Regions from separate parts of the Bacillus sp. DX3.1 genome, predicted to be linked through region 3. Evidence: riboswitches for the same ligand, from Rfam matches in the RefSeq annotation. Region 3 holds a riboswitch; each other region holds the start of a gene.
The links. A riboswitch is a leader RNA that binds a small molecule or an ion and turns the genes downstream of it on or off. The one in region 3 is predicted to bind lysine.

Region 1 (2,212 bases), 460 kb from region 3:
AGCAGACGAACTTGTAAGCTTATTAAAAGAACAAGTGGCTGCATTATCTGTCGGTTCTCCAGAACAAGACAGCACAATCGTGCCATTAATCGACGATAAATCTGCTGATTTCGTTCAAGGATTAGTTGACGATGCAGTAGAAAAAGGCGCTACAATCGTGATCGGTAATAAACGTGAACGCAACTTAATTTACCCAACATTAATTGACAATGTTACAGAAGAAATGAAAGTTGCTTGGGAAGAGCCATTCGGCCCAATTCTTCCAATCATTCGCGTTTCTTCTGATGAAGAAGCAATTGAAATTGCCAATAAATCAGAATTTGGTCTGCAAGCAAGTGTCTTCACAAAAGATATTAATAAAGCATTTGCAATTGCAAACAAAATCGACACTGGCTCCGTTCAAATTAACGGACGTACAGAGCGTGGCCCTGACCACTTCCCATTCATCGGTGTAAAAGGTTCTGGTATGGGTGCACAAGGTATTCGCAAGAGCCTTGAATCTATGACACGCGAGAAAGTAACTGTACTAAACTTAGTATAATTTTTCATATAGAAGCTGAGCCAAGAGACCACTTGTCGTGGACTTTTGGCTATCAGCTTCTTTTTTATTGTAGAAACACGAAAACACAACAATAATATAAAGCTTTCCTTCCTGCTCTTAATGACAAAGTGTTCACCATAGTCTGATTATTACTATATCCATTGACGAATAAAAATACATTTGTTACCCTTGATTACGTTAACTTTATACATAAAATCCTCATTCGTATCTCGGTGAGGTAGAGGTTGCAGTCATTAAGAGTATCATTTCGGGAAATGTAGTGGCATTGATGAACGAATGAGAAAGGAATGGTTGCCGAAGTAAGAAGTACCCACTGTACATTCTTGCTGGGTCTGCATTGAATAGGTGCAGAACTGTCACAGGCATTTTGCTTGTGGAGAGCTATCGAGAGGTATGTCGTGGGTTTCTTATAAGATAGAAAGCGCGTAACGACAATTCCACGTGCTTTTTTTTGTTTTGTATGGAACTTGCTTTTCTTCCTTTTTCGGAAGACATACATATCTCCTCGCTTGACTTGGTTATACTAACTTTGGAGGTATTCTTTTATGCAACAGAAAAAATGGGGCTTTTGGGTACTGACAGCATTTGTTGTCGGTAACATGGTTGGCGCTGGTATTTTTATGGTGCCAAGTACATTGGCACAAACAGCTAGCCCGCTCGGCGTTACGTTAGCTTGGTTAACAACAGGATTTGGTGTTTTAATGCTAGCGCTTGTTTTCGGTAATTTAGCAATTCGTCGTCCTGATTTAACAACAGGGCCACAAAGTCACGCATACGCTTTATTCAAATCACCAAAAAAGAAAAAAATGGCTGGTTTTAGCATGGTTTGGGGCTATTGGGTTGCAAACTGGGCGAGTAACGTTGCTATTATTACATCTTTTGCGGGTTACTTATCGCTTTTCTTCCCAATTATGAAAGATACGCGTCTTTTATTTTCAATTGGTTCTTTTGATATTGAAGTTGGAAAACTCATTACGTTCTCCATCTGTTCTTTCTTGCTATGGGGCACACATTTGATTTTAACAAACGGTGTAAATGGAGCTGGAAAATTAAACTTTTTAGCAACAACAACGAAAGTTACTGGATTCCTTCTGTTCATCGTTGTGACATTATTTGCATTTCAAGCCTCAAAATTTGGTCAATGGTATACAGCGATGATCGATAAAGAAGGCGTTTCACATGGACTACTTTCACAAGTAAACTTAGCCGCTCTCACAACATTGTGGGCATTTATTGGGATCGAATCAGCTGTATTATTATCGAATCGCGCTGTATCCCCCAAAGTTGTGAAACGAGCAACTGTAACGGGCTTACTCTTAACAGTAGGAATTTATTTAGGAATTACCATTTTAACAATGGGTGTTCTTCACATTGATAAATTACAAACTTCTGAACGTCCATTAGCAGATGCATTAAATGCTGCAATGGGACATGGTGGTGGGAAATTAATGGCACTTCTTGCCCTTACTTCCTTATTCGGTTCCATTCTAGGCTGGATTTTATTAAGCTCAGAAGTACCGTATCAAGCAGCAAAAGAAGGATTCTTCCCTTCATTCTTTGCAAAAACAAACAAAAAGGGAAGTCCGATTCATTCCTTGCGACTAACAAATATTATGTCGCAAGTGTTCTTATTCTCAACACTATCAGGAA
Region 2 (2,212 bases), 310 kb from region 3:
GTTACATTCTCCCCTTACGATTGTTCCGTTTTCTTGTTCCATACTTGAGCGAACTTCTAATATTACGTTATGATTTTTCGCAAATTCAACTGCACGTGGATGAAGTACGCCAGCACCGAGATTTGCCAGTTCTAGCATCTCATCATAAGAAATTTCATCTAGTTTATAAGCGTCTTTTACAACGCGTGGGTCGGTCGTGTAAACTCCTGTTACATCTGTATAAATATCGCATTTTTTTGCTTTAAGTGCAGCAGCTAATGCAACGGCAGTTGTATCAGAGCCACCGCGGCCAAGTGTTGTAATTTCTTTTTCTTCACTTAATCCTTGGAAACCAGCGATAATTACAATTGTTCCTTCTTGTAAATATGATTGAATGCGTTCTGGGTTAATATCAGTAATCCGTGCACTACCATGTACAGATTCTGTTGTAATACCAGCTTGCCATCCTGTTAGTGAAATTGCCGCATAACCTTTTGCTTGTAGTGCCATTGTTAATAAGGAAATGGTTACTTGTTCACCAGTTGTCAGAAGTATGTCCATTTCACGTTTGCTAGGATTTTCCGTAATAGCAGTAGCTAGTGAAACTAATTCATCGGTGCTTTTCCCCATTGCGGAGACAACAGTGACAACACCGTGCCCTCGCTCATATTCTTCAATGATTAAATCTGCTACATGTTGAATGCGCTGAATACTTCCGACTGAAGTACCACCAAATTTTTGAACAATCGTTTCCATTGCATATTCCTTCTTTCGTCCATATTTGTTAAAAGGTCAGGAAAGGTGTGACAACACATAAGAGAGAAATCTAGAAATCCCCTTTATTCCTGTAGTTACCGGAAAGAAAATAAAAAAACACCATCTCAAATAAGTGAGGATGGTGCTGTTACAGGAAAAGGGAAACAGAAAAAGGAGCTAATAAAAAAACCGCCAAAAAAGGGAATATCATATAAAATGTGATATCTCTTTTTTGTAGATAGCTCTTCATACATACACGTCTGTATATATGACAGTTCTGTTTCTATTCGAAAACAGCCCCAATTGATATGTGCAGAGAAACTTATCAATTTCGGCAACACTTCCTTTCTTCTAAATTCATCGACATCTCTGTGTCTCCTTTAGAATACTTATAAGCGTTGCAACCTCTATCTCACGTTTTGGGCGAGAGTGTTTGGTTTATGAAGTTATTGGTAACATTTGTTTTATAATAATGAAAATATTTCAGGAAATCAAGTGGTTCATTAATATTCAGAATATTGAACCTATTATTATTGAAAAAATAATAGGTTTATCACTGAGAAGCTGAACTATATAAATACAAATTAAAAAACCGACATAAAACCTTTCTTTTTAGGTGGGAGAGAGCATCCGTTCATGCATAGAAGCGGTCAGATCCTTTTCCTGCGCCAGACATAGTGAAAACAAAGAGAGAAAACGGGTGTAGGTCACCTTTTGTTATCTATAGCCGCGGCTTATATGTCGAAAAATCAAAATGGATATATAGAGTAATAAGAAATTTCTATGCATATCCTAAGCTAATAGGGGAATGAATATTTCTTCACTATGCATAATATTAAGCAAGCACTTGTAAATCAAGCGTACTAAAGAGAAACGGTGATTTTACATACGCTATTTGCGGGTTAATAATCAGTGGGGGATGAAGAAAACCCCCACTGATTGAAGTTTCACTTTATAAATAACTCAACTTTTGCTAAGACGGATTATGTAAATACAAAATCCCTTCAGCACCTCCGTTTTGCTTTGAAAAGCTGGATAAACTGCATGGCAGAGTGACGCATTCAACAATGGTTTGACAGCTTCACATTTGGACCGAGTGCCGTTATGAGGAAGATTGCGAAAACACTTTTGAGTCGAAAAGAAGCATTCCTTGCCTGTGCCATCCATCCTTATTCAAATGGGATTACAGAAGGAACAAACAATAAAATCAAGCTACTCAAGCGTCGAGATTACGGCTATCGCAACATGGAACGATTCAAATTGCGAATTCGTCTTGAAACTGGTAGCTTATTCAAACATGTCAACTACAACTTATGGTGATGAACCAAATAATAGAAAGTATGTTAAAAAAGTTTAGCGGAAATATAATTTTACATATAAATGAATTATATAGATAATATGAATGGAGGGGTGTAAATGAAAAAGAAAAAACCAATTTATGTTCAAACTGAAATGGCAACATCAATGGACGAACTTT
Region 3 (2,212 bases):
GCTCGATTGGTGAAGATTAATGATCAATGGAGGATGAAGAAAACACCCACTGATCAAAGTTTCACTTTATATAAATACAAATTAAAAAACCGACATAAAACCCCTCTTTTTAGGTAGGAGAGAGCATCCGGCCATGCATAGAAGCGGTTATCCTTTTCCTGCCCGATGCGAAGTGAAAACAAAGAGAGAAAACGAGTGCAGGTCACCTGTTGTTCTCCATAGCCGCGGCTTATATGTCGAAAAATCAAAATGGATTTATATATATATACGAACTGTCGTGTATCTTTATGATTATTATACTATGTGTACTATTATACGAAAACAAAGCAGAGTTGTGGACGATTTTTATAAGAATTGGTTAGAAAAATTGAAAAAGGAGACAATAACAATATCGTATGATACGGAGGTTATGATGAAAAAGTTATTTTGTTTCATATGTAGCGGTTTCTTTTTATTTTCTACTCCTACAGTTTTTGCTGCACAATATACTCCGCCATTATTGGAAGATGCTCTTTATTCTGTGTTGTTTCCACAAATAAACGCAGCGATTCAAAAGCAATATGGGAAACAAAAACCATATGATTGTCCAAAGATTGTTAGTATGAAAAAACTGTATAGCGGTACATATTTATTTCGAACAGTAATTGAAGTAACGAAATATGAATCAGGTGCAGGGGGAAAGATACTCCCGCCATTTGAAAAAGTGAGTATTACATTTGAAAATGATGAGGGAGAGTGGAGCGTAAAAAAAATAGATGTAAAACGCTTACCAAACGATACGAAGTTAAATTGCAAAAAAGTAATTTAAAAAATTGTTTGACAAATAATTTATTCGTTTGGTATTCTTAAAAGCAACAAAAGATGTTTGAAAATTAAATAGACTTACCTCATCTACTCTCAAAGGTAGAGGCCGCAATAGGAAAAAGTATGCTATAGGAGATTCAGTGGAATCCATGATCATAGTTTGAAAGGGACTATTGCCGAAATATATGGATGACCACATCATTCATATATTGGGACTATGTTGAATAAATGTAGTACTGTCATAAGGTTTATCTTATGGAGAGCTATTTGGAGATGTTGATGCGGTTTCTTATTTGAGAAGATGACAACTCGTTTATTTTTTCATGATAGATTATTCCTAATAAGAAACGCGTGTGAACATTGTTCCGCGCGTTTTTTGTTTATCTAAAAGCGTGCTGCAATGATAGAAAAAGATTGGGGTAATAAGTTTTTGAGGAAATAAGGGAGGAATTTAAATGTATTTACACGGCACAAGTCGAATCAATGAGCAAGGGCACTTAGAAATTGGGGGATGTGACACGACGCAGTTAGCAAAAACATATGGGACACCACTTTATGTATATGATGAGGTTTCCATTCGTGAAAAATGTCGTGCATTTCACCGCGCTTTCCAGGAAAGTGGGTTCTCTTACCAAGTAGCATATGCAAGTAAGGCGTTCTTGTGCATGGAGATGTGCCGAGTAGCTCATGAAGAAAAAATGTCACTAGATGTTGTTTCTGGAGGAGAGTTATATACTGCATTGCAAGCTGGTTTTCCAGCAGCACGTATTCATTTTCATGGCAATAATAAAACAGAAGAAGAAATGGTTATAGCTTTGCAAGCAGATATTGGTTGTTTTGTTGTAGATAATTTCTTTGAATTAGAAGTTTTACATGATTTAGCGGAGCAGCATGGGAAAACTGTAAATATATTAATTCGTGTTACACCAGGAGTGGAAGCACATACACATGAATACATTACAACAGGGCAAGATGATTCGAAATTTGGTTTTGGTGTTTCAACAGGTCAAGCTTTGCAAGCGATCAAAATGGCACTAGAAAAATCAAATTATAACGTGTTAGGTATCCATTCACATATTGGTTCGCAAATTTTTGAAACAGCAGGGTTTGTTCGTGCAATTGAAGTATTGCGTAGTTTCCTAGAGGAGCTAAGAGAACAAACTAGCTATACGGTGAACGTATTAAATGTTGGTGGCGGTTTTGGTATTCGATATACGGAAGGAGATACACCACTTACACTTGAGACGTATGTGCAAGCTGTAACAACTGCAGTGCGAGAACAATTTACTGCATGTGAGTATCCGCTTCCTGAAATTTGGGTTGAGCCAGGACGTAGCATTGTTGGGGATGCAGGAACGACGCTTTATACAGTAGGGGCGGTAAAAGATATTCCAGGAATTCGTAAATA
Region 4 (2,212 bases), 1.5 Mb from region 3:
AGCCGCAGCTATATGTCGAAAAATCAAAATGGATTTATTTAGAAACATATACGAAATTAAGGTAAGCAGACATATGGTTTGCTTACTTTTTATTTTCATTTACATATTTTTAATATTTCATAGAAATTATACTTCAAATTCACCAATTTCCTTCCCTACATTGTTAACATATCGTTCCTATAGAAGACATCATGTAAAATAATGTCGAATTTAATTTTCTGAATTTTCTCTTAATTCAGAAGGGTTTTTCATGTTTTTTTGCGAAATATTTGTATAACAGGGTTTTTCTTCGATTCTTTTTTAAAATTTTTTACATAATACTAGGTTCGGGTGGAGTTTTGAAAACGTTTCCTATACAATAACCGATCTTTTTTGATTTTTTCCTACAAAATACCTTGCAATATTTTCAGAAAGTCATTACAATTGCCATATATCAAAAATCATAGCAATAAACAAATCCTCATCAATCCGATGAGGTAGAGGTTGCGGCTTTTAATAGTAGAACGGCTGAGACACAGAGAATGTCAATGAACCCGTTTGAAAGGAAAAGCTGCCGAAGTTTGTACTTCTTCTCTGGAAGTATTGGGCTGGGGCTGTCTCCAAACAGGAACAGAACTGTCACGTTTACAAATTACCGTGTAAACGTGGGGTGCTATCTTAACGGAAGGGTATGATGGGGTGGTTATTTGTGAAACGTTCCGCCAAACTACTTTGGTGGTTTTTTGTATTTATCTCCCCCGCTCCTTCCTATCTTACAAGAAAAGGAGTGTTGAACATGAATAGCGCTACAAAACAATCTACCTCTACAAATCAATCCGCCAAAGGACAAGGTGAACTACGGCGTGGATTGAAATCTCGCCATCTTACAATGATTTCTCTCGGCGGTACAATTGGTACCGGACTATTTCTTGCCAGCGGTGGTGTCATTCACACTGCAGGACCTGGTGGTGCTCTCATAGCATACGCCGCAATTGGAATTATGGTTTACTTTTTAATGACAAGCTTAGCTGAATTAGCTGCTTACATGCCTGTTGCAGGCTCATTTAGCACATATGCAACAAAATTTGTCGATCCATCACTTGGATTTGCACTTGGATGGAACTATTGGTACAACTGGGCCATTACAATTGCCGCTGAACTTGCAGCTGTAACATTAATTATGAAGTTTTGGTTTCCAAATACTCCTTCTTTACTTTGGAGTGGCATTTGTTTAGTCATTATGTTTCTTTTAAATTATTTATCTGTAAAAGGCTTTGGAGAAGCAGAATACTGGTTTGCACTCATTAAAGTGGCAACTGTTATTATCTTTTTAATTGTTGGATTTATGATGATCTTTGGCATTATGGGCGGTGAACCTGTCGGTTTTGAAAACTTCACAATTGCTGATGCACCATTTAACGGTGGTTTCATGGCAATCGTAGGTGTATTTATGGCAGCTGGATTTTCATTCCAAGGAACTGAATTATTAGGTGTCGCAGCCGGTGAAACAGAAGATCCAGAACGTAGTATTCCAAAAGCAATTCGCTCGATCTTTTGGCGTATTCTTTTATTCTATATCTTCGCAATTCTTGTAATCGGTCTATTAATCCCATATACAAATGAAAGTCTTGCAGCAAGTGATGTAACGGTAAGTCCATTCACACTTGTATTTGAAAAAGCAGGTGTTGCATTTGCCGCATCGGTTATGAACGCTGTTATTTTAACTGCTGTTCTCTCTGCTGGTAACTCTGGCATGTATGCTTCCGCTCGTATGCTTTGGAATTTAGCTCGTGAAGGTAAAGCACCGAAATTTTTAGGAAAATTAAACAGCCGCGGTGTACCTGTTAACGCATTAATTGCGACGGCTTTAGTTGGTTGCGTTGCTTTCTTAGCTTCTTTATTCGGTGACGGTGTTGTATATATTTGGCTACTAAACGCTTCTGGAATGTCAGGCTTTATCGCATGGATCGGAATTGCAATCAGTCATTATCGTTTCCGAAAAGCATATATCGCACAAGGGAAAGATTTAAAAGATTTACCTTACAAAGCTAAATGGTTCCCATTTGGTCCTATCTTCGCCTTTGTACTTTGCTCCATTGTTATCCTAGGACAAAACTACGGAGCGTTTACAGGAGAATCCATTGATTGGAACGGTGTACTTGTTTCTTATATTGGTTTACCACTCTTCCTAGTCGTTTGGTTAGGTTACAAATTTAAAAATAAAACAAAAGTG

Region 1: linked by a shared signal. The riboswitch ahead of QRE67_RS04540 (amino acid permease) and the one ahead of lysA (diaminopimelate decarboxylase) in region 3 are both predicted to bind lysine.
Region 2: linked by a shared signal. The riboswitch ahead of QRE67_RS08480 (aspartate kinase) and the one ahead of lysA (diaminopimelate decarboxylase) in region 3 are both predicted to bind lysine.
Region 4: linked by a shared signal. The riboswitch ahead of QRE67_RS14100 (amino acid permease) and the one ahead of lysA (diaminopimelate decarboxylase) in region 3 are both predicted to bind lysine.

What each region holds. Positions count from the first base shown of each region.
Region 1 covers NZ_CP128153.1:923,457-925,668, reverse strand. Annotated here, with positions in the region: gene QRE67_RS04545 (NADP-dependent glyceraldehyde-3-phosphate dehydrogenase) at 1-541, shown strand, start outside; lysine riboswitch at 773-954, shown strand; gene QRE67_RS04540 (amino acid permease) at 1,108-2,212, shown strand, end outside.
Region 2 covers NZ_CP128153.1:1,701,298-1,703,509, forward strand. Annotated here, with positions in the region: gene QRE67_RS08480 (aspartate kinase) at 1-735, opposite strand, end outside; lysine riboswitch at 967-1,153, opposite strand; gene QRE67_RS08485 (transposase) at 1,795-2,055, shown strand; gene QRE67_RS08490 (DoxX-like family protein) at 2,152-2,212, shown strand, end outside.
Region 3 covers NZ_CP128153.1:1,386,800-1,389,011, forward strand. Annotated here, with positions in the region: gene QRE67_RS06925 (DUF3888 domain-containing protein) at 413-808, shown strand; lysine riboswitch at 897-1,078, shown strand; gene lysA (diaminopimelate decarboxylase) at 1,260-2,212, shown strand, end outside.
Region 4 covers NZ_CP128153.1:2,866,941-2,869,152, forward strand. Annotated here, with positions in the region: lysine riboswitch at 470-663, shown strand; gene QRE67_RS14100 (amino acid permease) at 776-2,212, shown strand, end outside.